3 regions of the Dickeya lacustris genome follow, and region 2 is predicted to be linked to each of the others. Evidence: predicted binding sites of a transcription regulator. Region 2 holds the regulator's gene; each other region holds the start of a gene.
The links. Region 2 encodes CRP, which controls carbon source genes, mostly activating them, when cyclic AMP is high. Its sites were predicted from a motif close to ATGTGANNNNNNTCACAT; they were not measured.
Positions count from the first base shown of each region.

Region 1: the regulator CRP is predicted to act here: its motif matches at 8,084-8,101, upstream of O1Q98_RS05480 (YfcZ/YiiS family protein).
Region 3: the regulator CRP is predicted to act here: its motif matches at 2,498-2,515, upstream of O1Q98_RS05800 (ABC-F family ATPase).

Region 1 is NZ_CP114280.1:1,222,622-1,232,654, reverse strand. It holds gene aroC (chorismate synthase) at 1-806, opposite strand, end outside; gene prmB (50S ribosomal protein L3 N(5)-glutamine methyltransferase) at 938-1,870, opposite strand; gene smrB (endonuclease SmrB) at 2,059-2,610, shown strand; gene sixA (phosphohistidine phosphatase SixA) at 2,696-3,217, opposite strand; gene fadJ (fatty acid oxidation complex subunit alpha FadJ) at 3,933-6,125, opposite strand; gene fadI (acetyl-CoA C-acyltransferase FadI) at 6,122-7,438, opposite strand; gene O1Q98_RS05480 (YfcZ/YiiS family protein) at 7,666-7,962, opposite strand; partial or broken gene fadL (long-chain fatty acid transporter FadL) at 8,342-9,607, shown strand; gene mlaA (phospholipid-binding lipoprotein MlaA) at 9,710-10,033, opposite strand, start outside.
Region 2 is NZ_CP114280.1:2,967,405-2,977,437, reverse strand. It holds gene O1Q98_RS13470 (hydrolase) at 1-936, shown strand, start outside; gene O1Q98_RS13465 (YheU family protein) at 941-1,174, shown strand; gene O1Q98_RS13460 (phosphoribulokinase) at 1,460-2,329, shown strand; gene O1Q98_RS13455 (OsmC family protein) at 2,369-2,776, opposite strand; gene crp (cAMP-activated global transcriptional regulator CRP) at 3,102-3,734, shown strand; gene O1Q98_RS13445 (3-keto-L-gulonate-6-phosphate decarboxylase UlaD) at 3,842-4,489, opposite strand; gene O1Q98_RS13440 (L-ribulose-5-phosphate 4-epimerase) at 4,741-5,433, opposite strand; gene O1Q98_RS13435 (PTS sugar transporter subunit IIA) at 5,479-5,955, opposite strand; partial or broken gene O1Q98_RS13430 (PTS ascorbate-specific subunit IIBC) at 6,003-7,776, opposite strand; gene ulaG (L-ascorbate 6-phosphate lactonase) at 8,361-9,428, shown strand; gene O1Q98_RS13420 (Cof-type HAD-IIB family hydrolase) at 9,579-10,033, shown strand, end outside.
Region 3 is NZ_CP114280.1:1,286,631-1,296,663, reverse strand. It holds gene hybO (hydrogenase 2 small subunit) at 1-343, opposite strand, end outside; gene O1Q98_RS05800 (ABC-F family ATPase) at 886-2,478, opposite strand; gene O1Q98_RS05795 (PhzF family phenazine biosynthesis protein) at 2,676-3,557, shown strand; gene nuoN (NADH-quinone oxidoreductase subunit NuoN) at 4,124-5,581, opposite strand; partial or broken gene nuoM (NADH-quinone oxidoreductase subunit M) at 5,588-7,124, opposite strand; gene nuoL (NADH-quinone oxidoreductase subunit L) at 7,217-9,067, opposite strand; gene nuoK (NADH-quinone oxidoreductase subunit NuoK) at 9,064-9,366, opposite strand; gene nuoJ (NADH-quinone oxidoreductase subunit J) at 9,363-9,914, opposite strand; gene nuoI (NADH-quinone oxidoreductase subunit NuoI) at 9,925-10,033, opposite strand, start outside.

The DNA.
Region 1 (10,033 bases), 1.7 Mb from region 2:
AAAAAACCTGCGGGCGTGAGCTCATCGCGGTTTTCACTGCCGCGCTTATTGACCACGGCAAAACCATCGCCAATTTCTACCCCTTTCACCGCATTGATACTCATCAAGGCGTGGGCAATATCGGCATCCAGACGGTCAAAGACCGGCTCACCGAGGCCCGTCGGTACAGAATCCGCCACAACCGTGACTTTCGCGCCGATGGAGTCCCCTTCTTTTTTCAGCGCGCGCATCAGTTCATCCAACGCGTCGAGTTTATCCGGGTCGGGGCAGAAAAACGGGTTTTGCTCAACCTGAGCCCAGTCTTTCAACGTGCAGGTCACATCGCCCATCTGCGACAAATAACCCCGGATTTGCACGCCATGCTGCTGTTGCAGGTATTTTTTAGCGATTGCACCGGCCGCCACACGCATCGCCGTTTCGCGAGCCGAAGAACGACCGCCGCCACGGTAATCGCGCAAGCCATATTTTTGCTCATAGGTGTAATCGGCGTGCCCCGGACGAAACAGGTCTTTAATCGCGCTGTAATCCTGCGAACGCTGATCGGTATTCTCGATAAGCAAACCAATGCTGGTGCCCGTCGTCACCCCTTCAAACACGCCAGACAGGATACGAACCTGATCCGGTTCGCGGCGCTGCGTGGTATAACGCGAGGTGCCGGGACGCCGACGGTCTAAATCGTGCTGTAAATCAGCTTCGGTCAGGGCAATTCCCGGCGGTACGCCATCCACCACGCATCCCAGCGCAATACCGTGGGACTCACCAAACGTGGTGACACGGAAAAACTGACCAATACTATTTCCTGCCATCACAACTCCTTAGCATTCAACAAGTTCAGCCACGGGTTGCAAACGCTTTGCACACCCGAAAACCTCATCTTCACTGACGTCGTTTGCGAGAACGACGTCATCTAACGGTAATAATCAATTAACGGAGATAATCAATTACGATACAGACTAAAATGTTCGGCACACGCCAGCAGTTGATCGCGGGTCAGCATAAACACCCCATCGCCGCCGTTATCAAACTCCAGCCAGGTGAAAGGGATATCCGGGTATTGATCCATCAGATGCACCATGCTGTTGCCCACTTCGCAAATCAGCACCCCGTCGTCGCTCAGATAGTCCGGCGCATCGGCCAGAATACGGCGCACCAGTTTCAGGCCGTCGCTGCCTGCCGCCAGCCCGAGTTCCGGTTCAAATCGGTACTCTTGCGGCAAATCAGACATGTCTTCTTCATCCACATACGGCGGGTTCGTGACAATCAGGTCATAGCGCAAGGCGGGCAGCGAATTGAACAAGTCTGAGCGGATCGGCGTGACGTTATACTCCATACCGTGCTGCTGGATGTTCTGCTCTGTTACCGCCAGCGCATCCGCAGAAATGTCTACCGCATCGACTTCCGCTTCAGGGAACGCCTGAGCGCAGGCAATGGCAATACACCCGCTGCCGGTACACAAATCCAGAATATGCTGCGGGTTGGCCGCTATCAGTGACGCGAAACGCTGGTGGATCAGCTCGCCAATCGGTGAGCGCGGCACCAGTACCCGCTCATCTACGTAGAACTCCAGTCCGCAGAACCAGGCTTTATTCGTCAGATAAGCGACAGGGATACGCTCATTCACACGGCGGATAACCCGCTCGACGATGCGATGACGCTCGCTCGCAATCAACCGTGCATGGTACATATCTTCAGGGATATCAATAGGTAAAAACAGGCTTGGCAACACCAGTTGCAGCGCTTCATCCCAAGGGTTGTCTGTACCGTGCCCGTAATAGATGCCCGCTGCGTTAAAACGGCTTACCGCCCAACGCAACATATCCTGAATGGTGTGCAGATCGTTGACTGCCTCATCGACGAAAATTTTGTCCAAGTTTGTCCTCCGCAGACGGCTCTCTGTGTGAGAGCGGTAGTGTGCCACGAAGACGCCGACAAATCAGCAGATATCACCGTCGATGGGCGCTCGGCCACGGGCGGTGAACGCGGTTTTTTTTAGTAACCCGCAGGGAAAAAGGTAGACTATCAGCACAAGACACCACGACATGACAGAGTGATGCACGCATGAAAAAGAAATTTATGCTGGATGAGGAAGCCCAGACATTGTTTCGCACCTCGGTGGCCGGAGCAAGTCAACTACGTCAGGATACTTACGTCCACCGCCCGGCGCGCCATAAAACCAGCACGCTGCCCGCACGACGTATCCTCCAGGAGCAGGTGGACGCCAGTTTCTACTTCTCTGACGAATTCCAGCCGCTGTTGGAAAACGATGGCCCGATGCGTTATGTGCGCCCCGGTGCCAGCCACTATGAGCTGAAGAAACTGCGCCGGGGCGATTACTCACCCGAGCTGTTTCTTGACCTGCATGGGCTCACGCAGTTAGAGGCAAAGCAGGAACTGGGTGCGCTGCTGGCCGCCTGCCAGCGCGAGCACGTTTATTGCGCCTGTGTGATGCACGGCCACGGCAAGCACATACTGAAACAGCAAACCCCATTGTGGCTGGCACAACACCCTGATGTCCTGGCCTTTCACCAGGCACCGAAAGAATTTGGCGGCGATGCCGCGCTGCTGGTACTGGTTGCCCAAGAGAGTGACGATGACACCGACGCCATATAGCGCGGTGTCAACAGCCCGCATGGTATCAACAGCTAGCGTGGTATCAACAATGCGGTGAATGGCGTCAGCCGTGTGAGGATGGGCGCTATTTCGCAGCCTGCTGTTTCGCGGCCAGTTGTTTTGCAGCCAGTTGTTTCGCGGCAAGCTGTGTTGGGCCAATCTGCCAGCAATATTCGCCCATGCCGGATTGGTCATTCACCTGGATACTGGCAACAGCAGACGTAGCAAACATCGGCGGCGTCTGTGCGGGGCACAACTCGGCCACCAGATAGCCCACCAGCGGCAGATGGGATATCAACAACACCCCTTGCACCCCTTGTTGCGCTAGCGCATACAAATAATCACGCACCTGCCCGGCGTCACCGCCTGGTGTCAATTCAGACAGACATTCGCTTTGCGGCAGTGAGAGTTGCTCTGCTACCACCTGTAGCGTCTGTTGCGCCCGCACATAAGGGCTTACCAACACTTTATCAATCGCAATCGATTGACTGTGAAGCCAGGCGGCCATCAACCGGGACTCATCTTCCCCCCGGAGACTCAAAGGCCGCACAGCATCACTGGCTGCGTCAGGTACAGCATCACCGTGGCGCATGATCAAAACTTGCATATTACACCGCTATTTTGATGAAAAAAGGGCAATAAAACCCTGAGGATAACGTCAGATTAACCGAACCGGCTCAATACCGTTTTGCGGCAGGTCACAACCTGGTATCAGGTGTCGATTGATACCACTGATGGTGTTTTGACCAACATAAAGCGCATGGTTTTACCCCAATTGCGATTGAATCGCAACCTGATTGATGAGCATTCACCCACATGGGAGCTCTGAGTAGGCGATTTCCGTCGGCAACGTCGCGATTTTCAGCCTATTCCCCTTGACGACAGCAAGGATAAAATCAAAACAACCACGTCATTTTGTGCTGTCAAATTGAGATTGCTGCTATTTTTACGATGGTTTACACCATGAGAAAATGGATTTTTAGATAAAAGCATCAGGTTTATTGCCAATACAATATAAAACACCCCTGATTTTATTTTGCAACTGCATTTCCACTCTTTCGCGGTTTCACCCCGCGAAAGGATGGAAAAAAACGCTGCGCTCACTATAGTGAAAGAGGCTTATCCATAAGGGGTAAGTCCCGCTGAAATGCGGCAAATAAAAAAATAGTCTACCGCGTTATTATGCCCAACATTCAGGGAAACAGAATCTGGGCACCGTCAGAAGGATACCCGTAAAATCGCTCGTTCGATTGATGCCATCGTGAGCGCTTACCGCCGCGTTTACTACCGTAGCACTGACTACCACAGCGCTTCTCGCGTAGTTACTCGGCCTCGTCATCAAATATGTCCCCTTTCGCTGCGCGGTCTGTCAACCCCTGCGCTGGCGCAAAGCGCGCGCCATATTTCGCCTGTAGTGTGTGCAGCGTCGCCACCACCGTTTTCGGGCTCAGACTATTCATGTAGTGAAACGGGCCGCCCAGAAATGGCGGAAATCCAATGCCCATCACCGCCCCCATATCGCCATCGCCAGAACAGCGAATCACCTGTTCGTCCAGGCAATGCGCCGCTTCATTAAGCATCATCATCACGCACCGTTGCACAATCATCGCCGGATCAAGGTGCGCTTTGGGTGTCACCCCCAGCAAGCGATAGAGCTGTGGATCGGCTTCACGCGCAGGCGCGCGCCACATGCCGCGCAGCCGTGCATAACGCGGTGCGGTATAGCGGTAAAAACCACGGTGATTTTTACGGCCTTTGCGCCCATCACGCGCCATTGCATCGAGCACCGGCGGCGCAGAGAAGCGCTCGCCCAACGCATCAGCCAGTACCGGCACAATCTTCATTGCCACATCGATACCGACCTCATCGAGCAGCGCAAAAGGCCCAATCGGGAAGCCAAAACGCACCAGCGCCTGGTCTATCGATTCAACCGGTTCGCCTTCGAGCAAACAGCGTGCCGCCTCGTTCAGATAAGGTGCCAGAATACGATTGACATAAAAACCGGCTTTGTCCGCCACGATGATTGCGGTTTTTCCCTGTTTTTTCACCAGCGCCAACGCCGTGGCCAGCGTGTGCGCACTGGTTTGCGCCGTGGCAATCACCTCTACCAGCGGCATTTTTGCCACCGGGCTGAAATAATGCAGGCCGATAACCTGTTCTGGCCGTGTCGAGACAGAGGCAATCTGATGAATCGGCAGCGACGATGTATTGGTCGCAAAGACCGCACTGGGCGATGTTATCGCCTCAATGTCACGCACCACCTGCTGTTTAAGCGCCAGCTCCTCCGGCACGGCTTCAATCACCACATCCGCTCGCTCAAACCCGCGATAATCGGTACCGCCGCTAAGACGGCTCATTTGCTGACGCTGTTGCGCCGGCGTGATTTGCCGCCGCTGCACCTGACGTTGCAACTGCTGCCAGCCATCGTGTAGCACCTGGCTCACGCCGGGCAGATGGATGTCTTTAATCCGTACCGGCAGTTGCCCCTTAAACGCACTGACGACGGCAATACCGCTGCCCATCAACCCGCCGCCCACGACGCCAACCTGCCGTAGCCTGTTTGCGGGGGTAGCGGTGGCCGTATTTTTTTTCAGCCGCTGCTGAATAAAGAACAACCGGCGTAATGCCCGTGATGGCGGCGACATCACCAAGTGCCCAAACGCCGCCGCTTCCTGCTGATAGCCTGCGGTTTCACCGTGTTCCAGCCCGGCACGCACCGCTGCCAGAATCTGCCCGATTGCCGGATAATGGCCCTGCGCCTTCGCCTGCGCAATGCGCTCCACCCGCTGGAAAAACCAACGTCGCAGGTAGGGCAGCATCAGTAATCGGTGACGCCAGCTGGCGCTGGCAACTGGCCTCTTACCCTGACGAATCTGACGTATCGCGGCGTCAATGAGCACGTCGGTCGGGACAACCTCATCCACGATGCCGATGCGCCGCGCCTGCATCGGGCGCACGTGTCGGCCAGTTAAAATCAGCTCCAGCGCACGGTCTACGCCGATAAGCCGCGTCAAACGCTGCGTGCCCCCAGCGCCTGGCAGCAATCCCAGTTGCACTTCAGGCAACCCCAAACGCGTACTGTCGTCATCGCTACACACGCGATAATCACAGGCCAGCGCCAGCTCAAGCCCCCCGCCAAGGCAATCGCCGTTAATCGCGGCGACCACCGGAAACGGCAATGCCGCCAGCGCAGCAAGCACCTGCTGGCCAGTTTGCGCCAACTGCTCTGCGGCCTTGGCATTTTCACAGGCAGCCAGCATGCCAATATCAGCGCCGACAATAAATGAAGCCGGTTTGCCTGAGACGATAATCGCCCCGTTCACCGGTGGATACGCCTGAAGTTGCGCCAGAATTCCGCTCATCTGCATGGCAAACTCGGCTCTCAGGGTGTTCACGGTCTCGCCGGGCACATCGATGGTTATCACGGCAATGTTGTCCGAACGCATCGCTAACGCTAACGCCTGCGGCTCGCTGCCGCCAGCGTGCCAGGCATCTGGCCTCGTATCTGTCTTCATGGCTGGCTCTCCAGTACCATTGCCGCGCCTAACCCACCGGCGGCACATGCCGTTACCAACCCCAGCCCGCCGCCGCGACGGCGTAACTCATGCAGGGTTTGCGTTATCATTCGCGCGCCTGTCGCCGCAAACGGATGACCATAGGCTATCGACCCGCCCCGTACATTGAACCGGCCCATGTCAACCTCGCCAAGCGGCGCGCGGCGCTGCAAAACATCACGCGCAAACTGGCTGCTGGAAAACAGCTGCACGTTCGCCAGTGTCTGAGCCGCAAACGCTTCATGCATATCAATCAACGTCAGATCGCCCAGGCCAATACCGGCTCTGTCGAGCGCCAGCGGCGTTGCATAAGCCGGGCCTGCCAGCATGTCCTGATGCACATCAATGGCGCAAAATGCGTAACTGCGCAGATAACCAAGCGGTGTTAATCCCAGCGCTGTCGCGCGTGATTCGTTCATCAGCAATATTGCCGCAGCTCCGTCGGTCAGGGGCGAACTATTGCCTGGCGTCACGCTACCATAACGGCGATCAAACGACGGTTTTAGACGAGAATAGCGTGCGAGGTCGCTATCGCGGCGAAAGGTATTGTCTTCAGAAATCGCGTGTTGATAAGGCGGCACCCAGGTCGTCATCACCTCATCGCGCAGCGCGCCCTCATCCCATGCCTGTGCCGCCAGCTGGTGCGAGCGATGGGCAAAGGCATCCTGACTTTCCCGGCTGATGCCATAACGCTTGGCCATCTGCTCTGCGCAATCGCCCATGCGCAACCCGGTAGAGTATTCCGCGACTGACGGCGCTACTGGCAGTAAATCCTTTGGCCGTAAACGCGCCAACAGCGCCAATCGGCCATGCAGCGTTTTCACCTTTGAGATGTCCAACAAGGTACGCGCCAGCGCTTTGCTCACACCGACAGGGAGCACGGAGGCCGAATCCGCCCCACCGGCAATGCCGGTGTGAATCGCGCCGGTCAGAATACTTTGCGCGACATTGGCAACCGCCTGGAAACTGGTGGCGCAAGCGCGCGACACGCTATAGGCATCAGTGTGAGCGCTCAGGTTGCTGGCCAGCACGATTTCACGCGCGATATTGGGCGCTTCCGGCATTTGAATGACTTGCCCAAACACCAACTGTTCAACCTGCTCGGGCGCTATACCGCTTCGAATAAGCAGCTCGTTCACCACCACCGTGCCAAGTTCTAATGCCGGTACGCCGTGAAAGGCTGTCGCCTGACGGACAAACGGGGTGCGCAGCCCCGCGATAATCGCAACGCGCTCACCGCGCGGGGTCAGCAGCGGCATGGCCTCTTGCCTCATCATAAGCTCATCTCGTTTTCAGTAGCGTTGACGTGCCAAACAGATTTGCACTCAATTGTTAACCTGAAGATAACATTATGCAAACAAGAGAGAAGCAAAGAGAGAACTGCACCACACTGGTAGTGAGTAAGAACGGGGCGGTGAGTGAGAACGGGGCAATAAGAATGATGCGGCCAACCAGAAATGTCAGCCGCAGAAGCAGGTTTACCGCAACCGCCGCATAGCGATTAGCGCAGACCCAGTTGGAAAATCAGGGTTTCAGCCTGGCAGCTAAAGGTAAAGTCCATATCAAGCTGGACGCCGCCTTCAACATCACTAAACCGGGTGCTAATCGCACACGGCTCAGATTCAACGGCACGTGCTTTTTGCGTCAACTGGTCAACCATCTGTTCAGCGCTGTCTCTGTCGCTAAATACGTGGCAGTAAGACGCTGTACAATCAGTATTGTCCATCACGGTTCCCACATCCACACAGCAACAGGCTGCGGTTTCTTCCGCACTGCATTTGTTTATCGCGTTTGTCATGGCAAAACTCCTTGGCAACGACAGCAACTTCTGATTAAGAAGTACACCATCTACTTTATTCTGTGCACATTTTACCTCTCCCGACCACGCCTCACTAGCACTTACTGAATTCAGGGACATTGCGTGACAAAAATCACATTTTAATGTTTTTTTTCAATGAAATACGCTAATGACAACGCGGCAAATGGCGATATTTGTTAACCAAGTCTGATTTTTGAATCATTTTTGCAACAAACACAAAACCAATGGGAAACATTTTATTGTTTTACTTTTATACTTTTTGAAACTGGTCTGATTTGTCAGTCCCCTAACCCCCCCTACAATGCGCGTCCCTTGTTACACGCTTAACAAAACACAAACGTTCAGTGAGGTCTTGGTCATGAGCCAGAAAGTCCTGTTAGAAAAAACATCACTTGCTGTGGCGCTGGCGCTGATGGCATCAAATGCGAACGCTGCGGGTTTCCAGTTGAATTAGTTTTCCTCATCCGGCCTGGGACGCGCTTTCTCTGGTGAAAGCGCTATCGCAGATAACGCCACGTCCGGTAGCCGCAACCCGGCCACCATGACCCTGTTCGATCGCCCGTCGTTCTCAGGCGGAGTCACGTACATCAATCCCGATATTAATCTGCGCGGTGCCAGTTCCAGCGGGAAGGACGCCAACGCTGACAATATTGCGCCGCACGCCTGGGTGCCGAACCTGCATTTCATTATGCCGCTCAACGAGCGCTGGGCAGTAGGCGCTTCCGCTACCACTAACTTTGGTCTGGCGACCGAGTTTAGCGACACGTTCAATGCGGGCTCCATCGGCGGCAAAACGGACTTGAAAACCTCCAACCTCAACCTGAGCGCCGCCTACCGTCTCAATGAGCAATTTAGCGTTGGGCTGGGTGTTAATGCCGTCTACGCCGATGCCAAAATTGTGCGTACTGCGGGGGAATTAGCGCCGGTACTGAACGTCAACCGCAGCGCTGAAATTACCCATCTGGACGGCAAAGAGTGGGGTTATGGCTGGAACGCCGGTCTGTTGTATGAGCTGGATAAAAACAACCGCTTTGGCCTGAGCTACCGCTCCAAGGTCGATATCGATTTCAAAGGCGCTTTCCGTAGCGCCATGGCAGTACCGCGCGGCACCAGCGGCGTCACCATCCCCGGCGACCTGACGCTGAATCTGCCGGAAATGTGGGAGTTATCCGCCTATCACCGCGTCGCGCCTAAGTGGGCGGTACATTACAGCTTTGCCTATACCAGTTGGAGCGCATTTCAGGAGCTGCGCGCGACCGGCAGCAACGGCCAGACGCTCTTCCAGAAAGATGAACATTTCCGCGATGCTTACCGCATCGCACTGGGCACCACCTATTACTACGACGATAACTGGACGTTCCGCACCGGTATCGCCTTTGACGACAGCCCGGTGCCAGCGGACAAACGCACCATTTCGATTCCCGATCAAGACAGGTTATGGTTGAGTGCCGGTACCACCTATGCCTTTAACAAGGATGCATCCGTCGATGTCGGCGTCTCTTATATGCATGGGCAAAAAGTGACTATTCATGAAGCCGGTGTAGCGCCAAATTTGCCAAGCTATAACTTCACCTCAAAAGGCCAGGCGTGGCTGTATGGCGTGAACGTCAACTACCGCTTCTGATCCCCATCGAACCGCAAAAAATAGGGCTGCACACAGGCAGCCCTTATTGTATACGGTGATAAAACCACGATACCGCCAGCCCACCGCTGGTCATGCTATGCGTTATTTTCCTGCATCAATCTCATCGAGACTGCTTTCAATCGACTTGGCATTCGGGTTTGCCACCGGTGCCGATTTTCCATCATTGGCAAGAAAATCATGCCGCTGGAAGTAGGCATCGCGCATCATCAAATACGGATCGGAGGAGTTACGCAGCAGGGCGTCTGAATCCAGCAGGTTCGCACGGGTCTCCAGCCCTTCCACCATCCACTTACCAGCCGTCATCCAGAACGTCAGGTAGCTCAATGGCGGATAGAGCGTATCAACCACACCGCCGCCGTCTTCACGCAGCGTCGCGCTTCCGTAAGCGGGCAAGACCAGATAAGG
Region 2 (10,033 bases):
CAGACTATGCTGCCGCGCTTGCTGCGCCGCCGCCCGGTACTTCAGCCCCTCTGGCAGACGCTGACGCTGCCAGACGGCGATTTCGTTGAGCTGGCCTGGAGTGAAGACCCGCAAGCGGCGCGACACAAACCCCGCGTGGTGCTGTTTCATGGTCTTGAGGGCAGTTTTCACAGCCCTTACGCCCACGGCATGATGGCCGCCTGTCAGCAACGCGGCTGGCTGGCGGTGGTGATGCATTTTCGCGGCTGTGGCCGCCAGCCCAACCGTATGGCACGGGGCTATCACGCCGGGGAAACCGATGATGCCAGCTACTTCCTTGGCTGGCTCTCACACACCTTCGGCAGCGTGCCTACTGCGGCCATCGGCGTCTCTCTTGGCGGCAACATGCTGGCTTGCCTGTTGAGCCGACAGGATAGCGCTCACCGGCCTGACGTCGCGGCGATTATCTCCGCGCCGTTACAGCTCGAGCCGTGCAGCCGTCGGCTAGAGCGCGGATTCTCGCGCGTTTATCAGGGCTATTTGCTCAATTTGTTGCGCCGCAATGCCTTGCGTAAGCTTGCCGCCTACCCGAACTGCCTGCCGGTTTCCGCCGAGCGGCTGCGCAAAATACGTCATCTCAAAGAGTTCGACCAGCTCGTCACGGCACAGTTACACGGGTTTGCCGATGCCGATGATTACTACCGGCGCAGCAGCGCGCTGCCGCGACTGGCGCAGATTCGCCAGCCCTTGTTGGTGGTTCATGCCAAAGATGACCCATTCATGACCGCCGATGTCATTCCCGAACTGTCGCAATTGCCGGACAACATCCATTATTACCTGACCGAACACGGTGGCCATGTCGGTTTTGTCAGCGGCACCTGGCGTCAGCCACAATTATGGCTGGAGCAGTGCGTCCCCGACTGGCTGACGACCTATCTGGAACCCAACCGGAGCTAACACCATGATAATCCCCTGGCAGGAACTGGCGGCCCCCACGCTACAAAACCTGATTGAAGCCTTTGTGCTGCGCGAAGGCACCGATTACGGCGAGCATGAACGCTCGCTTGAGGAGAAAGTTGCCGCCGTCGAGCAGCAACTCCGTCAGGGCGAGGTAGTGCTGGTGTGGTCTGAACTGCATGAAACCGTCAATATCATGCCGCGCAACCAGCTTGGCCGCACTGAGCGCAACGCATGATGAGATGAATTGCGCCAAACGCAAATTGGCGTGGCGGCAAGCGGCAAATAGGCTAACAATGGCCGCAGACGCCTGACGGCCAGCAGGAATTCGGTTATAACGATCGGTTTATCACGATCTGGTTATCACGGCAGATAGGCGGGCCGAAGGAAACCCGTCTGGCGACAGCGGCTTTCCGATAGCGCCCGGCATCAGAACGTCCTCAATAATAACAACGCTTAATCACAACAACGGTTATCGCACCAGGATGGCCCGGTTTCGCAGCATCAATCAGCGGAGGTTTGCATGTCACATCAGCACCCGATTATCGCAGTCACCGGTTCCAGCGGCGCCGGAACCACCACCACCAGCCTGGCATTTCGCAAAATTTTCCAGCAACTTAACCTGCGCGCCGCGCTGGTAGACGGCGACAGTTATCACCGCTATACCCGACCGGAAATGGATATGGCTATCCGTAAAGCGCGCGATGTGGGTCGTCATATCAGTTATTTTGGGCCGGAAGCCAATGACTTTAGCCAACTGGAGCAGGCATTTATCGATTACGGTCGCACCGGCACCGGCCAGACCCGCAAATACCTGCACACCTATGATGAGGCCATTCCCTACCATCAGGTGCCGGGAACATTTACGCCCTGGGAGCCGATGCCGCAGCCGACCGACCTGCTGTTTTATGAGGGGCTGCATGGCGGCGTTGTTACCGCCCAGCATAACGTCGCACAGCACGTTGACCTGCTGGTGGGGGTGGTGCCTATCGTCAATCTGGAGTGGATACAAAAACTGGTGCGTGACATCAACGAGCGCGGCCATTCGCGCGAAGCGGTGATGGACTCGGTGGTGCGCTCAATGGAGGATTACATCACCTATATCACCCCGCAGTTTTCCCGCACCCATATCAACTTTCAGCGTGTCCCGACGGTTGACACCTCGAATCCGTTTGCCGCCAAAGCCATTCCCTCAATGGATGAAAGCTTTGTGGTGATTCATTTTCAGGGGCTGGACAACATGGATTACCCCTATCTGCTGGCGATGCTACAGGGGTCGTTTATTTCACACATCAATACGCTGGTGGTGCCGGGCGGCAAAATGGGGCTGGCGATGGAGCTGATTATGACACCGCTGGTGCGGCGACTGATTACGGGTAATGGCCTTGCCTGACACGGTGCGACGGCGATGAAGCCGCCGCGAGCCGGTGCGTTAACCCTGCGCTACCACTTCATGGCTGTGCGTTATCTGCACCGCTTTTTCCAGCATCAGCGCCACCGAGCAGTATTTTTCCGCTGACAGCGACACCGCGCGCTCAACGGCTTTTTCCGATAGCGCGTTGCCCGTGACGATAAAGTGCAGATTGATAGCGGTGAACAGGCGCGGCGCCTCTTCACGCCGCTCGGCGCTCAAACGCACTTCGCAATCCGTTACGTCATGGCGACCTTTTTGCAGTATGGAGACCACATCAATGGCGCTACAGCTGCCCGCTGCCATCAGCACCATTTCCATCGGGCTGGGCGCTTTATCGCCTGAATTGCCATCCATCAGCACCTGATGACCGGATGCGGACTCACCTAAAAACGTCAATCCCTCAACCCACTTCACCCGAGCCTGCATAATTTTGCCCTCAATCAACTATTTTTGAAATTTTGCACCGCTCATGTACAAAAAAGCCTGATAATCAGAGCTTAATCATGCTGAAGCGAGACAACACGAGACACTACACTCAACCTGTGTTACAAACGGAGGACGTAAACCCGTGTGTGTCGGGCTGCTGCCTGACTGCCATCGGTTTACCGGCGTCATTGATAGACCGTCTCCGTATCATCCCTGACGTCATTCCGCCAGGACGGAATTTGAATTATAACTATGTTATCACGCCGTACAGGGAACTCTGAGCCCTGTGATTTGCGCAGTGAATTACAACAGAGGATAACAGCGAATGGTTCTCGGCAAACCGCAAACAGACCCGACTCTCGAATGGTTCCTTTCTCATTGTCACATTCACAAGTACCCATCGAAGAGCACTCTGATCCATCAGGGTGAAAAAGCAGAGACGCTTTACTACATCGTAAAAGGCTCGGTTGCCGTGCTGATTAAGGATGAAGAAGGCAAGGAAATGATTCTGTCTTATCTGAATCAGGGCGATTTTATCGGCGAGCTTGGCTTGTTTGAAGATGGGCAGGAGCGCAGTGCATGGGTTCGGGCAAAAACTGCCTGTGAAGTCGCTGAAATTTCCTACAAAAAATTCCGCCAGCTTATCCAGGTTAACCCGGATATTCTGATGCGCCTCTCCTCGCAGATGGCCCGTCGCCTGCAAGTCACCTCGCAGAAAGTCGGCAATCTGGCATTTTTGGATGTCACAGGGCGTATCGCACAGACCTTACTGAATCTGGCCAAACAACCGGATGCCATGACCCACCCGGATGGTATGCAGATCAAGATTACCCGTCAGGAGATAGGCCAGATAGTCGGCTGTTCCCGTGAAACTGTCGGTCGTATCCTGAAAATGCTGGAAGACCAGAATCTTATCTCCGCTCACGGTAAAACCATCGTGGTTTACGGCACGCGCTGATCGGGCGTCAGCCCGTTTTCCATCTGAACGGGTTTTTTAATATCAGCAAGGGCGGCCAATGGCCGCCCTGCTTATTTTGCGTATCGGTGAGTGTCGCGGGCGACGCGTTACGACCAGTATTTATTGATCTCGGTGCGCAGAGCCTCAGCCGTCGCTTTACCGCTCTCAGACGCCAGCGCACGGCCAGCAATAAAGGTCTTGGCGCTAATCCCCTCAAACAGATGAATATCCTGCGGCACAATACCGCCGGTAATTGACAGCTCCAGCCCCAACTCAGACAGCGCGCGCATCCGGCCAAGATCGTCATGCGTCCAGTTGACCCCGGCGAGCTCGGCATCGCGCGAGCGGTGATAAATCGCCTGCGTAATGCCCATATCGACCCACTGACGGGCATCATCAAGGTTCCAGTTGCCATACAGTTCAATCTGGATTTCCCCGCCAAACTCATCGGCCACTTTTTTGCAGGCCGCAATAGTGGCAACGTGCGCCGCCGCTGAAACGGTTATCCAGTTCGCCCCGGCAGAGAATGCCATGCGTGCCAAAATAGCGCCGCCATCGGTGGTTTTCATATCACACACAATAATGTGTTTGGGGTGGCGCTCACGCAGCGTGCGCACCGCCGTCATGCCTTCAGCAAAGGCCAGAATGGTGCCTACCTCAATGACTTCAACAAACCCGCTGACGCGGTCAGCAATCTCAATCGCTGTTGCCAGGTCAGTCGAGTCCAGGGCGATTTGCAGCATAGGTTTAGTCATAACTGATTCCTCTCCAAGAGTGAAAATAGTGAAATCACCGGATTGCGAGCGAGCGCGGCCCGTGGCCTGATGCCACTATTTATTTCAATGGTTCTCAATACACTATTTCAGGTCGCTGGCGCAGACCGTCGATGAATAAAAGCAATAAGGTTTAAACGTAATAAAGCTTAAAAATAATAAAGCCTGGAAATAAATATTGTTTAAAAATAACTACTGTTTAAAAATAACCACCGGTTAAAAATAAATAAGCTTTAACGCTGGCCGTAATAAGCATTCGCGCCATGTTTTCTGAAATAGTGTTTATCAGAAAGCGCCTGATCGATATGAATCGTCGGATTAAGCAAGCGGGTAGACAGCGCCATCGCCGCCACCTCTTCGAGCACCAGCGCATTGTGTACTGCATCCATCGCGTTTTTCCCCCAGCAGAAGGGCGCATGCCCGGTTATCACCGCACCCGGTACGGCCAGCGGGTCGAGATCCCGGCGCTGAAACTCTTCGACAATCACCGCGCCGGTGTTTTTCTCATACTCACAGGCAATTTCCTGCTCGCTCAACGCGCGGGTGCAGGGAATATCGCCATAGAAATAGTCGGCATGGGTGGTGCCCAGCGCCGGGATGTCCAGCCCCGCCTGTGCCCAGATAGTGCCGTGGCGTGAATGGGTATGCACAATACCGCCGATACCGCTAAACGCCTGGTACAACGCCAGATGGGTGGCCGTATCGCTGGAAGGGTTAAGGTGCCCTTCCACCACACGCCCGTCCATGTCTACCACCACGATATCGTCCAGCGTCATCTGCTCATACGAGACGCCCGACGGTTTGATGGCGATAACCCCAAGCGAGCGATCAATCTGCGAAACATTGCCCCAGGTCAACGTCACCAGGCCGTGCCGGGGAAGCAACAGGTTGGCTTGCAGTACGATAGCCTTCAATTGCTGGTACATCATGATTCTCTCCTGCGCCCCTGACACGGAGCGCCTTATTACGGCTCAGGCAGGCTGTGCCAGCGCCTTATCAATTACGCTAAAGACCTCTTCGCGGCTGGTGCATACCCGCAATTTATCAAGGTTTATCCCGGTGTCGCTGTTCTCGTCTTCCAACACCTGGGTCACTTCCATCAACCCTTCCATGTGTTCATCCGAGGTGCTGCCCGCCAGCGTCACCAGCACATCCACCGGTTCATCTTCACCGTCAAATTTCACCGGCGTGGTCAATGTCACCAGCGCAAAGGCGGTGCGATTCACGCCGTTTTCCGGCCGGGCGTGCGGCATGGCGAATTGCGGCGCAATCACGATATACGGGCCCATTTTCTCGATACTGCTGATAATCGCCTCGTGATAACGCGGCTCAACAGCGCCGGACGCAATCAACATATCCGTACCCAGTTTGATGGCATCACGCCAGTCAGCGGCGCTGGCATTAAGCAATACGGAGTTATTGTCGATTAACGATTGTTTGAATTTCATGTCCTTCTCCTTAGGCCTTCCTGACGCAGCAAGGAAGGCACGCGTGATTAACCGGCAAAGTTTTTCTTGATAAGGCCTAGCAACTCATCACCGAAAGAATTTGGGTTGAGCATGTTCTGCACGCCCAGTACAAACTTGCCGTCACCGGGGCTCATTTCACCCGCCAGATGCTTCGAGGAAACGATAATGTCGGTGGTTGGCAGTTTGGTCTTGTAATCTGCCACAGCGCAGGAATCCATGATGTGCGGCACTCCCCGTTGTTCAAGGAACTTGCCTATCTTCATTTTCATCATCATCGAAGAACCCTGGCCGTTACCGCATACTGCCAGAATACGCACCACCCGAGCGTTCGCATTCGCAGCGCTCACCGGCTGGGTATCCGCATCGCGGCTGGGCATATTATCGTGGCCCGCTGTAGCTTCGCTGGCCACCGGCTGCGCCGAATCTTCCTCTGCGCGCAGCGTGCGTGATGCGAAGTACATGTAGACCAGCGCACCGGCCAGCAGTAACACAAAGAACAGCGAAGAGAACGACAGCCCCTGCATGATGGCCGGGAACACCAGCGCCCAGTCCGCCATCCCCATCCAGCCATTAAAACTGGCGCCGTTCTGGGCAAACAGGTGAATCGCCCAGGCGGAGCCCAGCACCTCAATAATCCCCATCACAAAGCAGATTTTCATCACCGCGCGCCAGCCGCCAAAGTGGTTGGCGAACACGCCGATGGTGGCATTGGAGAAGAACATCGGAATAAAACCGGGGATTATCATGATGGAGGAGTGGCACAGTAACAGGCCAAGTACGGCAAGGAACTGGCCCAGCGTCCCCCAGATAAAACCGAACACCATTGCATTCGGCGAATAGGCGTAGATAGCCGCGCAGTCAATCGCCAGCACCGCATTGGGGATCACGCGTTCGGAAATGCCTTTAAACGCTTCGGAAAGTTCGGCCACAAACATACGCACGCCCGCAACAATCACCTGAATGGCGACGGCAAAACGCAGGCCCGTTTCCACAATGTAGATAGTCCAGTGCGTCGAACCGGCCATTTTCTGTAGGTTATCCAGGCCAAAAGAGAGCAGGATGATGCCGAAAAACAGCGTCATCACGATGGCGGTCGCCGTGATGCTGTCATGAAAAATGTGTAACCACTTGGGCAGGTCGAGCTTATCGACACTCTCTTCTTTATCGCCCAGTTTGGGAGCCAGTTTGGTTGCAATCCAGGAAGCGACCTGTTGCTGGTGGCCAATTGAGAACCCCGCCCCACCCGTTACCGCCTCTGTCGGCTTAAACATAATGTTGGACGAAATCCCCCAGTACAGCGCCATGATAACCGCAGAATAGAGGATGGTTTCCCACATCGACGCGCCCATCACCACATAAAACACCGCCACCAGCCCGACCTGCTGAAACATGATGTGGCCGGTCAACATGATGGTACGAATACCGGTCAGACGCCGGAAAACCACCAGCAGGATGTTCAGGCCCAGCGCCAGCAAAACCGCGTAACCGACCCAGGAGTAGCGACTGCCCATGGTTTCCATGGTCGCCATCATGGTGGTGTAAGGGTCGATGACCGAGCCAGTAAAGATGATGATATTCTGAAATTTTATCGATAACGGGTTTAAAACCCGCGACCAGCGTGGTTGAGCCCACCTGTACCAGCATAAAACCCACAATCGTCTTGACCGTGCCTTTAATGACGGTGGTGCCATCACGCCTGAGTAGCAGATAACCAATACATGTCACCAACCCCAATAGCAGCGGGGCTTTGGTCATCACCTGGTTGTAGAAAATATAAAAAATGCTGTAGAGGGTTTCCATAACGTTGCTCCGTCCAACATAAGGACAATTACACTGCTATTGGATTGCTATTGGAGTGGCGGAGTGCATCACCACCCGTATAAATATGGGTTTTCTTGCATTCATTCTTGCTTGCATTCATGTGGTTGGCGTTGGACAGCATTGGCCATTACCTTAATAAACTCACGACATAATCATATTTCATCAAAAAATGATTTTTTGTGATGAATGTCGTGAGGCATAAAATCTCTTAAAAACCCCAAAATGATCGACAATCGTTCTCGATTGAGAATGATTTTCTCTGGCATTTAATGCAAACGATCCAGCCACGAAGACACAAAAAATCATTAAAATTAATAAAAACATAAAGATAAAAAATCACTCCCGATAGAGCCAACAGCAAATCATCGCCTGCATCACAAAACAATCATTGCAATCATTGATAATCAAAAATGACGCTGATATAGTCATTAAAAATCAAAAGCAATCATAGGCGTGCCGCAATGTGCGCCCTGTCATGTCCGATGATCCGCTGCCGGGTTCCCAGATATGTCTACCGGGTTTCCCCATCGCAGTGCGCCATCCAAACCAGAAAGGTATGTCCGATGAGCAAGATTGATGAAATCACCCGTGAGTCCTGGATCCTGAGCACGTTCCCGGAATGGGGCACCTGGTTAAACGAAGAGATTGAACAGGAAGAGGTCAAGGCAGAGACCTTCGCCATGTGGTGGCTGGGTTGCACCGGCATTTGGCTGAAGTCGGCAGGCAATACCAATATCTCCATCGATTTCTGGTGTGGCACCGGCAAAAAAACCCACGCCAACCCGTACATGAATAAACAACACCAGATGATGCGTATGGGCGGGGTGCGCAAGCTACAACCCAACCTGAGAACCTCGCCGTTTGTGCTCGACCCGTTCGGTATCAAACAGATAGACGCCGTGCTGGCGACCCACGACCATGCCGATCACATTGATGTGAACGTGGCGGCTGCCGTGCTGAAGAACTGCGGCTCACACGTAAAATTTATCGGCCCGAAAGCCTGTGTCGAGCTCTGGCAACGCTGGGGAGTGCCCGCCGAGCGCTGCGTTATCGCCCGTGTCGGCGATGAGATCCCGGTTGGCGATATCGTCATTCAGGTACTGGATGCGTTCGATCGCACCGCGCTGGTCACGCTGCCTGCTGGCGTCTCCTCCACCGACAAAAGTATCCTCGATGGCATGGACGACCGTGCGGTCAACTATCTGGTGAAAACCTCCGGCGGCAATCTCTACCACTCCGGTGATTCGCACTATTCCAACTACTACGCCAAACACGGCAACGACTACCAGATTGATGTCGCGCTGCTCTCTTATGGCGAGAACCCACGCGGTGTCACTGACAAAATGACCGCGTCTGACATTTTGCGCGCCGGTGAGTCACTCAATACTCAGGTGGTTATCCCGTTCCATCATGATATTTGGGCTAACTTCCAGAGCGACCCGCGTGAAATCGAAGTGCTGTGGAACATGAAAAAGGATCGCCTCGGCTACCAGTTCCGCCCGTTCTTCTGGCAGGTCGGCGGTAAATACACCTTCCCGACCGATAAAAACACACTGCACTACCAGCACCCGCGTGGCTTCGACGATATCTTCATCGATGAGCCCGAACTGCCCTACAAATCGTTCCTGTAAAGCCACGGTTATTCGACGTTACGGCTGCCCGGCACGGGCAGCCAGCCGCCGCACCAGGCGAACGACATCGGTTACAGCAATATCGGTTACAGCAACATCGGTAACAACAACGTCGGCCACAGCAAAATCGGTCACAAAAAGAGGCTCATCATGCGTTATCAGGCACTGGCGCTGGATCTCGATGGCACTACCCTCACCAGCCAGCACACCATTAACCCGAGCGTTAAAGCAGCCATTGAGCGCATTAAAGAGCAGGCCTGTGTGATCCTCGTCACCGGCAGGCACCACACCGCTGCCCACCCCTATCATCATGAGCTTGGCCTGACTACGCCGATAATCTGTTGTAACGGCACCTATGTATACGACTACCGCGCGCAACGCATTCTGGCGGAAAACGCCATCCCCCATGATGATGCAAAACGCTTCATGGCGCTGGCGCGTGAGCACCGGCTCAATCTGGTGATGTACCTGACTGACCGGATGGTGTACGCCGCCCACTCGCCAATCCGGTATATGGAGGCGCTCTGCGACTGGGCCGCGCGTTTTCCCGACGCCATCCGCCCGCACATCATGAAAGTCGAGAGTCTGGATGCGGCGTTGGCCGA
Region 3 (10,033 bases), 1.7 Mb from region 2:
GCACATATTTCCCTTTATAGCGCTCAATAGCCCGGTGTTTATTCTCCTCGGCCTGCTCACCAAAAGCGGCGGACAGCACCTCGTGATATTCCAGCGAAATGGTATTCAGCAGCAGGGTTTCAATGGTCGGGTGGGTCGAGCGCAACAAGGACTCCGTACAACCGGTACATTCCTGTGCGCCAATCCAAATCACCGGCGGACGCTGGGGAGACGTCAGTGATTGGGCCATTTCCGCTGCCGCTGCATCTTTTAACCCCATGGTGGCGGCCAGTGCGGCACATAGCTTCATAAAATCACGGCGATTAATACCGTGATGGGAAAGCATCATATTTTCCCCATTCATTCTTTATTATTCTCCTGTAGCAAGGTCGGAGTAACACAATTACGTGCTGGCATAGGATAATGAGTGAAATAACATTACCGACTTGATCTTTATCAAGTGGTCTGGGGATAGGCACATTATTTATGTGCCTTATGTGACGTTATCCGCAGCGGGATTTTTTTGAAATCTTTCGCAGCCCGGAGGAAATGAGAAAATATCTCAATGCGTTCCAAAGGCATATTTTCTGTGATCTAAAATAGCTTAATCGATTTAAGTGTGCGTTATATCTCTTATAATAAAAATATTATCTTATTGATTTTAAATATTTTTTAATTTAATCCTTTCGCTATAAATAAGATTTATTTTCTTTTTCCTCTTCACGCCACTTTGATTAAATAATATAATTACTTTACATACTTTACTTTTAAAACGAGCCGCTTGAGATAAAGCCGCTGCCGGATTCATACTATTCAGATTATTGAAGTTATTGTCCGCTATTTTTTTTGATTATAAAAAAACAGCCGTTTTAAACGGCTGTTCTCTTTTCGAACGATGAAATAAATTTATTCAATTCCACGACTGCGCAGGTAATCTTCATAGTTACCGCTAAAGTCAACCACTTTGCCCGGCGTCAGTTCGATAACGCGGGTTGCCAATGAACTGACGAATTCCCGGTCATGGGAGACAAACAGCAGCGTGCCCTGATACATCTCCAGCGCCATGTTGAGTGACTCGATGGATTCCATATCCAAATGGTTGGTGGGTTCATCCATGATAAGAATATTCGGCTTTTGCATCATCAGCTTGCCAAACAGCATGCGGCCTTTCTCACCACCAGAGAGCACCTTCACTTTCTTGCGGATGTCATCTTGCGAGAACAGTAACCGGCCCAGCACGCTGCGCACCGCCTGTTCATCATCACTCTCTTGCTTCCACTGGCTCATCCAGTCAAACACCGAGAGATCGCCATCAAATTCGTATTCGTGATCCTGTGCGTAATAGCCGATGCTGGCATTCTCTGACCATTTCATCGTCCCGGCATCCGGCGTTAGCTCACCGACCAGCGTTTTCAGCAAGGTGGATTTACCGATACCGTTGGTGCCGAGAATAGCCACCTTCTCACCGACCTCTATCAGCATTTTCAGGCCGCTAAACAGCGGGCCGTTATCAAAGCCTTTGCTCAGGCCGTCCAGCTCCAGCGCATTACGAAACAGTTTTTTATCCTGTTCAAAGCGAATGAACGGGTTTTGACGGCTGGAAGCTTTCACTTCCTCAAGCTGGATTTTCTCTATCTGACGGGCACGCGATGTTGCCTGACGAGATTTGGACGCGTTAGCGCTAAAGCGGCTGACAAATGACTGCAACTCGGCAATCTGCGCTTTCTTTTTCGCGTTATCTGACAACAGGCGTTCGCGCGACTGTGTTGCTGCCGTCATGTATTCATCGTAGTTGCCAGGATAAATACGCAACTCGCCGTAATCCAAATCGGCCATATGGGTACAGACCATATTCAGGAAGTGGCGGTCATGGGAAATGATAATCATGGTGCTGTTACGTTCATTCAGCACCTGCTCCAGCCAACGAATGGTATCAATGTCCAGGTTGTTGGTGGGTTCGTCCAGCAGCAGTATATCCGGGTTGGAAAACAGCGCTTGCGCCAGCAGCACACGCAGTTTCCAGCCGGGGGCGACTTCGCTCATCGGGCCATAATGCAGATCCTGCGCAATACCAACGCCCAGCAGCAACTCACCGGCGCGCGCTTCGGCGCTATAGCCATCCATTTCACCGTATTTCACTTCCAGGTCGGCGACCCGGTAGCCATCCTCTTCGCTCATGTCACTCAGCGCATAGATGCGATCGCGCTCTTCCTTGACTTGCCACAATTCGGTATGGCCCATGATGACGGTATCCAGCACCGTATATTGCTCAAAAGCAAACTGATCCTGGCGCAACTTACCAAGGCGCTCATTAGGATCAAGCGCGACGTTTCCCGTCGTCGGCGCCAAATCGCCTCCCAAAATTTTCATAAAGGTAGACTTACCGCAGCCATTTGCGCCAATCAAACCGTAGCGATTACCACCACCAAATTTGACGGAAATGTTTTCAAACAATGGCTTACTGCCAAATTGCATCGTAATGTTGTTAGTTACCAGCACCGCATTTACTCAGTTAACAATGTGATTTGGCGCGCATTATGCCATAAGCCGGTGCGAGAATCCCGGTGAATATCGAACACTTTTCAACCAAAAAAGAAATGCAAGAATCTTACTCCCTCTGATACCGGCCAGGACAAGACAGCCCTCTCCTAAGCCGCCATAATAGCAGCTGATTTTATTTGCCCAGGGAAGTCATGATGCCAACACCACGCCGCTTCAAACAGGTTGATGTATTCAGTCAACAAGCCTGTAAAGGAAACCCGCTTGCCGTCATTCTCGATGCCGATGGCCTTGATGACGAAGCGATGCAAGCTATCGCTCGCTGGACAAATCTGTCAGAAACCACCTTTGTTCTTACGCCCGATGACCCACAGGCCGACTATCGCGTGCGTATTTTTACGCCAGCGCAAGAGCTGCCTTTCGCCGGGCACCCGACGTTAGGCACGGCTCATGCCTTGCTGGAAGCAGGACTGGTTCCGCATGTTCCCCATCAGCTTATCCAGCAATGTGGTATCGGGCTGGTGCCGATTGCGCGCCATGATAACGGCCAATTGGCATTCCGCGCGCCGGATGCCCTCTTATCGATGCCGGATATTGGCCAACCGGGGCTGACTGGCGATGCCATTGGCAGCCACTTTCATCACACCGCTCACCCCGTGGTCAGGGTTGATATGGGCATTCGCTGGCTAACCGTTCCGATGCAAAGCGCTCAAGCCTGCCTGCAGGCAACGCCTGACTCAACATTACTGCAACAATTACTGGAAAAGACCCAGTGTGATGGGGTTGCGTTGTACGGCCCGCATGAAAGCCATCATGAGCTGGATTACGAAGTCCGAGCATTCTTTATCGCTGGTGAAACGCTGGTAGAAGACCCCGTGACAGGTAGCGCTAACGCCTGTATAGCCCGAGTGCTGCAACATCAGCCGTTGCCGGAATGCGCCTCTCCCCTTCTTGGCTATCTGGTACGACAAGGCACGATGCTCTATCGGGACGGCCGCATCAGCGTGACTTATGTGGATGGCTACCCCTGGATTGGCGGGCACAGTAATACATTGATTAACGGACACATTACGCTATGACAGTCTCTGCCGGTCACGTGACTGACGTTCATCCTCAGAAAGGTCAATTATCGCCAGATCGTTATGATCGATAAATTAATGTGACTTTCATCACGAAAAAGTTGAAATCGCGTTTCTGATCTACTACTATAAAAACCGTGACGAACATCACATTAAATCACCTGATTAACACTAACGGAGAATACACATGAACGCATTCACTGGCTTTTTCAAAAAACTGGCAGACATCTATGTTACCTACTGCGAACGCATCGGCTCTATCATCAGCCCGTTTTAATATGAGCGCCGTAGACTAAAAGCCGCCATCAGGTTGTACATGGCGGCTTTAGTTTTTCTCCCATCCCGCCACCTTCCATCCCATCTATCATCGCGTTTTCACCCTAATTACCGTCCGTTTCTCTGTAGCCTCTTGCGCATTTCCCCCTTGTGACACACATCGTTCTGCTTATCAGTTAATCGTGCCGTTTATTATTAACCGTTGCGCCCCGTATTTCTCAACGCCGCAATTGCAGCCATAAAAAAAGCCGCGAACATGTCGCGGCTTTTAGCTGGAACAAAGAAGGGCATTACATCAACGGCTGCGCCAGTTGCACCAGCGAAATCAGCGGTTGTGGATAGAGGCCCAGCAGCAAGACTAATACCGAGGAAATCAGCACGACAACGCCACCCGCCGTCAACGCCCAGTTATTCGGCGTATCACGGTTTAGGGTTTGCGGCGCGCTCAAATACAGGCTCACCAACACACGCAGGTAGTAGTACAAACCAATGGCACTGCCTACCACCACAGCGGCACTAAGCCACCACAGGTGTGCGCTCACGCCAACCGCCAGCACATAGAATTTGCCGAAAAAGCCGAGCGTCATCGGGATACCCGCCAGTGATAACATCATCACCGTCATCACCGCAGACAAAATCGGCTTATGCCAAAACAGGCCACGGTAAGAGAACAGCGAATCGGCATCCGGGCCGCGATAAGGGCTCGACATCAGGCTGACAACACCAAAGGCACCAAGGCTGCTGAACAAATAACCCGCCAGATACACACCGATGGTTTCCAGCGCTAACTGGTGAGTCTGTACCGCAATCAGCGCAACCAGCAGATACCCGAGATGCGCGATAGACGAGTAACCCAGCAGACGCTTGATGTTGCTCTGCGCGACGGCCATCAGGTTGCCAAACAGAATAGAGGCAAAGGCTATTACGGCTAATGTGGTGCGTACCGATTCGCTATCCACCAACGGCGCATAGAGAAACAAACGCATTACTGCACCGAAAATGGCAATTTTGCTGGCTGTGGCCAAAAAAGTCGAAACCGGCGCAGGCGCTCCCTGATACACATCGGGCGTCCACAAATGGAACGGAACCAGCGACAATTTAAAGCCTAAGCCGACCAGCATCATACCGAGCCCCGCCAGCAATAGCGGTGCATGCAACTGGTGATCACTCAGGCTTTTACCGAGACTGGCAAAACTGAGGTTGCCAGAATCGGCATAGACCAGCGCCATACCAAACAGCAGGAACGAAGACGCAGCAGCGGACAGCAACATGTACTTGATAGCCGCTTCCAGCGAACGCTTTTGGCGAAACGCATAGCCAACCATACCGAATAACGGCAGAGAGATAAGCTCGATACCGATGAAGAACGCCGCCAGATGATTGGCGCTGGCTAACAGAATGCCGCCCATCGCAGCAATCAACACCAGCAGGTAGAACTCATCTTTGTTATCGGGATACCCTTCAAGCCACGGATAGGCAAAGGTACTGGTTGCCAGACTCGCCGCTAACACCAACCCGGTATAAAACATGGAAAAACCATCGACCCGGATAAGCGGTGTGACATCTGTCGGCCCAACCTGGCCGACCAGATATAACGAGAGCAGCGCAATATTCAGGCCGATAACCGTCAGTGTTGCGTTGATAAAATGGTTGCGTCGCCACGCAATGCACAGCATCACCACCACGACTGTTAATCCAACGATTAACAGTGGCGATATCGCGATTAGTTGTTGAGGAGTTATTGTCATGGCGAATTACAGCCCTGTCGTTGAAGTTGTTGAACCCTGAACCGCTGACGCAAACCAATGCTGGATATTTGCCATCGCTGCACCAGAGGTGTCCAGAATCGGTTGGGGATAAACACCCAGCAATACCAGCAACACCACCAGAAGCAGAATCAGAAACAGTTCACGGACGGTCATATTCTGCAACGGTGTTTCTGACTTCGGTGCGCCGTAGAAGGCACGCTGCATCATCACTAATGAATAGACCGAAGCAAAAACCAAACCAAATGTCGCAATCACCGTGATAACCGGAACGACAGGATAGCTGCCGAACAGGATCATGAATTCGCCGACAAAGTTCCCCGTACCCGGCATACCGAGTGTTGCCACAGCAAAAAACAGTGACAGTGCAGGCAGATAGCGAATCCGGCTCCACAAGCCGCCCATCTGACGCAAATCACGGGTATGCAGACGCTCATATAACTGGCCGCAGATAATAAACAGCCCCGCAGCTGACAGACCGTGGGCAATCATCTGCACAACCGCACCCTGGTAGGCCAGTTGGCTGCCGGAATAAATGGCAATCATCACAAAGCCCATATGCGACACCGAGGTGTAGGCAATCAGGCGTTTGATATCGGTCTGTTTGAACGCCATCCAGGCACCGTAGAAGATACCGATGACGCCAAGCCACATGGCAACTGGCGCAAAGTGGTGCGAAGCATTCGGAAACAGCGGCAAGCTAAAACGCAACAGACCATAAGCGGCGGTTTTCAGCAAAATCCCCGCCAGGTCAACAGAGCCGGCTGTCGGCGCCTGGCTGTGAGCATCCGGCAACCAGCCGTGCAACGGCACCAACGGCATTTTCACCGCGAAAGCGATGAAGAAACCGAGCATCAGCGCGTACTCAAGACCGAACGACATCGGCGTTTTCAGCAAACGGGCGTAATCAAACGTCCATTCGCCGGTGGCACCATGATGGACAAACACCAGCGCCAGAATAGCAATCAGCATCACCAGACCACTGGCCTGTGTGTAGATAAAGAACTTGGTCGCTGCGGCGATACGGGTCTTCCCGTCAGAACCTTTGTGTCCCCACAGTGCTATCAGGAAGTACATCGGCACCAACATCATTTCCCAGAAAAAGAAGAACAGGAACATGTCGATAGCCAGGAACACACCGATAACACCGCCAAGTATCCACAGCAGGTTCAGGTGGAAAAAGCCCTGATAGCGCTGAATTTCACGCCAGGAACAGAGAATAGCCAGCACCCCTAACAGGCTGGTCAGCACGACCATCAGCAAAGACAGGCCGTCCAGCGCCAGGTGAATGGAAATACCAAAGCGCGGGATCCAGTTGAGAATGAATTCAGACTGCCACTGGGGCAAACCTGTTGGCGTCGCCAGCGAATAGCCGCCTTGCAGCCACAACTGCAATGACAGCACCAGAGTCAACCCCATGGAAATCAGCGCCACCCAGCGCGGCACGCGAGAGCCGTAAGCGCTCAAGCTGCCAACACAGCAGGCCACCGATAAAGGGGATAAGAATCAGCCAAGGTAGTAGCATGGCGTTTTGTGTCCCTAATTTAAAGAAAACGAAAAACTTGCTGCTTGCGGGGCAAGCCATTCAGCCGCCCCGCGCCTGTGCATACCGTCTCGTTAGACCAGCAACAACAGCGCCAGTACCACAACGGCACCCACGCCCATTGATGCAACATACCAACGCACCTGACCGTTTTCGCTAACGACCAGCGCGCGATTGCCAAGGCGCGTCAACAGCGCCGGAAGGCTCATCATGGCATTGAGCGGGTCACGTTGTATTAGCGCAGCAACTGCCAGATACGGTTTGACAAACACCTTGTCATACAGCCAGTCAAATCCCCAGGCATGGAACCACCAGGTCGAGAAGAAACGGCCTGGCGCGCTGTTGGCGATAGCCGTTACCAACTGGCGTTTACCTAGCCACAGTGCAGCTGCCAGTAAGATACCGGCGATAGCGACGATGCCTGAGGTGATTTCAAGCGTCATCACCTGGCCGTGCTCAAGCTCCGTTGTCGCTGGCAGGACGCCATGCAGCGGCGGCACAATCATGGCACCGACGAAGGTGGACAACACCAACAGCACCAGTAATGGCAGATGATGTGAAATGCCTTTGCCTGCATGGGCTTTGGTTTTCGCTTCACCATGGAACACAATGAAAATCATGCGGAAAGTATAGAGCGACGTCATGAACGCGCCAACCAACCCTGCGATGACCAGATTCAGATGGCCGTTCGCCCACGCTCCCGCCAGAATTTCATCTTTACTGAAGAAGCCTGCCGTCACCAGCGGTAATGCCGCAAGCGCCGCGCCCCCCACCAGGAAACAGACATACACCAGCGGAATGGTTTTACGTAAACCACCCATTTTGAAAATGTTCTGCTCGTGGTGACAAGCCAGAATCACCGAACCGGATGACAGGAACAGTAACGCTTTAAAGAAAGCATGCGTCATCAAATGGAAGATAGCGGCATCCCACGCCTGCACACCCAGCGCCAAAAACATGTAACCAATCTGGCTCATGGTGGAGTAGGCCAACACTCGCTTGATGTCGGTTTGTACCAAGGCAGCAAAACCGGCCAACAGCAGCGTCACCGCACCAACATTCGCGACCAGATGCAATACATCCGGTGCCAGCAGGAACAAGCCGTGCGTACGGGCTATCAAATAGACACCCGCCGTCACCATTGTTGCGGCATGAATCAACGCGGAAACCGGCGTCGGGCCCGCCATTGCATCAGCAAGCCAGGTCTGCAACGGCAACTGGGCTGATTTACCAACCGCACCACCCAGCAACATTAATGTTGCCCAGGTGATAGCAGGCGATCCTTCAGCCAGATGCTGTGGCGCCAACACCATCAGCTCGCGGAAATTCAGCGTACCCAGCTCACGGTAAAGGATGAACAGCGCAAACGCCAGAAACACATCGCCCACACGGGTGACGATAAATGCCTTCATCGCTGCCGCACCGTTATTCGGATTGGTGTAATAGAAACCAATCAACAGATAACTGCACAGCCCTACCCCTTCCCAGCCGAGATACATCAACAGCAGGTTATCGGCCAACACGAGCACCACCATGCTGGCGATAAACAGGTTGGTGTAGGCAAAGAAACGGGAATAGCCCTCTTCACCACGCATGTACCATGAGGCAAACAGGTGAATGAAGAAGCCGACACCGGTGACAACGGACAGCATAGTCAGCGATAAGCCATCCAGCGCCAGCGTCACGCCAATGTCAAACTTGCCAACCGTCATCCAGCTCCACAAATGCTGGGTAAAGAATGTCACGCCGCCCGACTGGTGATGGTTTAGAAAATCAACCACCGCACCGCCTGTTACCAGCGCCGCCAACCCGACTGAGCCCACCCCGATAGTCGCAGACACATTTTCCGACCAGCGGCCTCGGGAGAAAGCCAGTAACAGAAATCCGATTAGCGGAAATAGAATAGTTAAGTAGAGTAGGTTCATCCGCGCATCTCACTGACAGTATCAATATTCAGGGTCTGACGGCGACGATACAACTGGAGCAACAGCGCCAGGCCAATACTGGCTTCTGCTGCGGCCAGCGTAATGGCCAGAATGTACATCACCTGACCATCCGATTGTCCCCAGTAACTACCGGCAACGACAAAAGCGAGCGCAGCAGCATTAATCATGATTTCCAGACAGATCAGCATAAACAGCAAGTTACGACGAATGATCAGCCCAGTCAGACCCAACACAAAGAGGACGGCTGCAAGGAGCAAGCCATGTTGTAGTGGAATCATGCGCGTTCCTCCGTGGTTTTCTTATCGGCATCCTGATCTTTTGCGATCAGCTCGCCACGTTTATCCTCACGGCCAACGTGGAAAGCGACAACCAGACCGGCCAGCAACAGCATTGATGCCAGTTCAACCGCCAGCACATAAGGGCCGAACAGACTTATCCCCACGGCCTTGGCATCAATCATATTGCCAACAATAGACTGGTCGCTCAGGCTGATAATGCCTTTCACAATCACAGCCAGCAGCACCAGAGAAAGCACACCAGGGCCAAGCCAGACACTCGGTTTGAGCCACAGTTTTTCCTGCTCATCCACCGAGGTGCCAAGGTTTAGCATCATCACGACGAACACAAACAGCACCATAATGGCACCGGCGTAGACGATTATCTCCAGCGCACCGGCGAAATACGCCCCCAGCGAAAAGAACACACCAGCTACCGCCAGCAATGAAACGATCAGATACAGTAATGCATGTACCGGATTGGTATGGGTAATGACGCGTAGTGTCGCCAGTACCGCCACAATCGCAGTCGCATAAAAAGCGAATTCCATGCTTGGCTCCTTAGGGCAACAGGCCTTTAACGTCAATGGGTTTGGCTTCGTTTTCGGCTTCGCCTTTCTCTTTCCCATCAACAGCCATACCGGCCATCCGGTAGAAGTTATATTCCGGA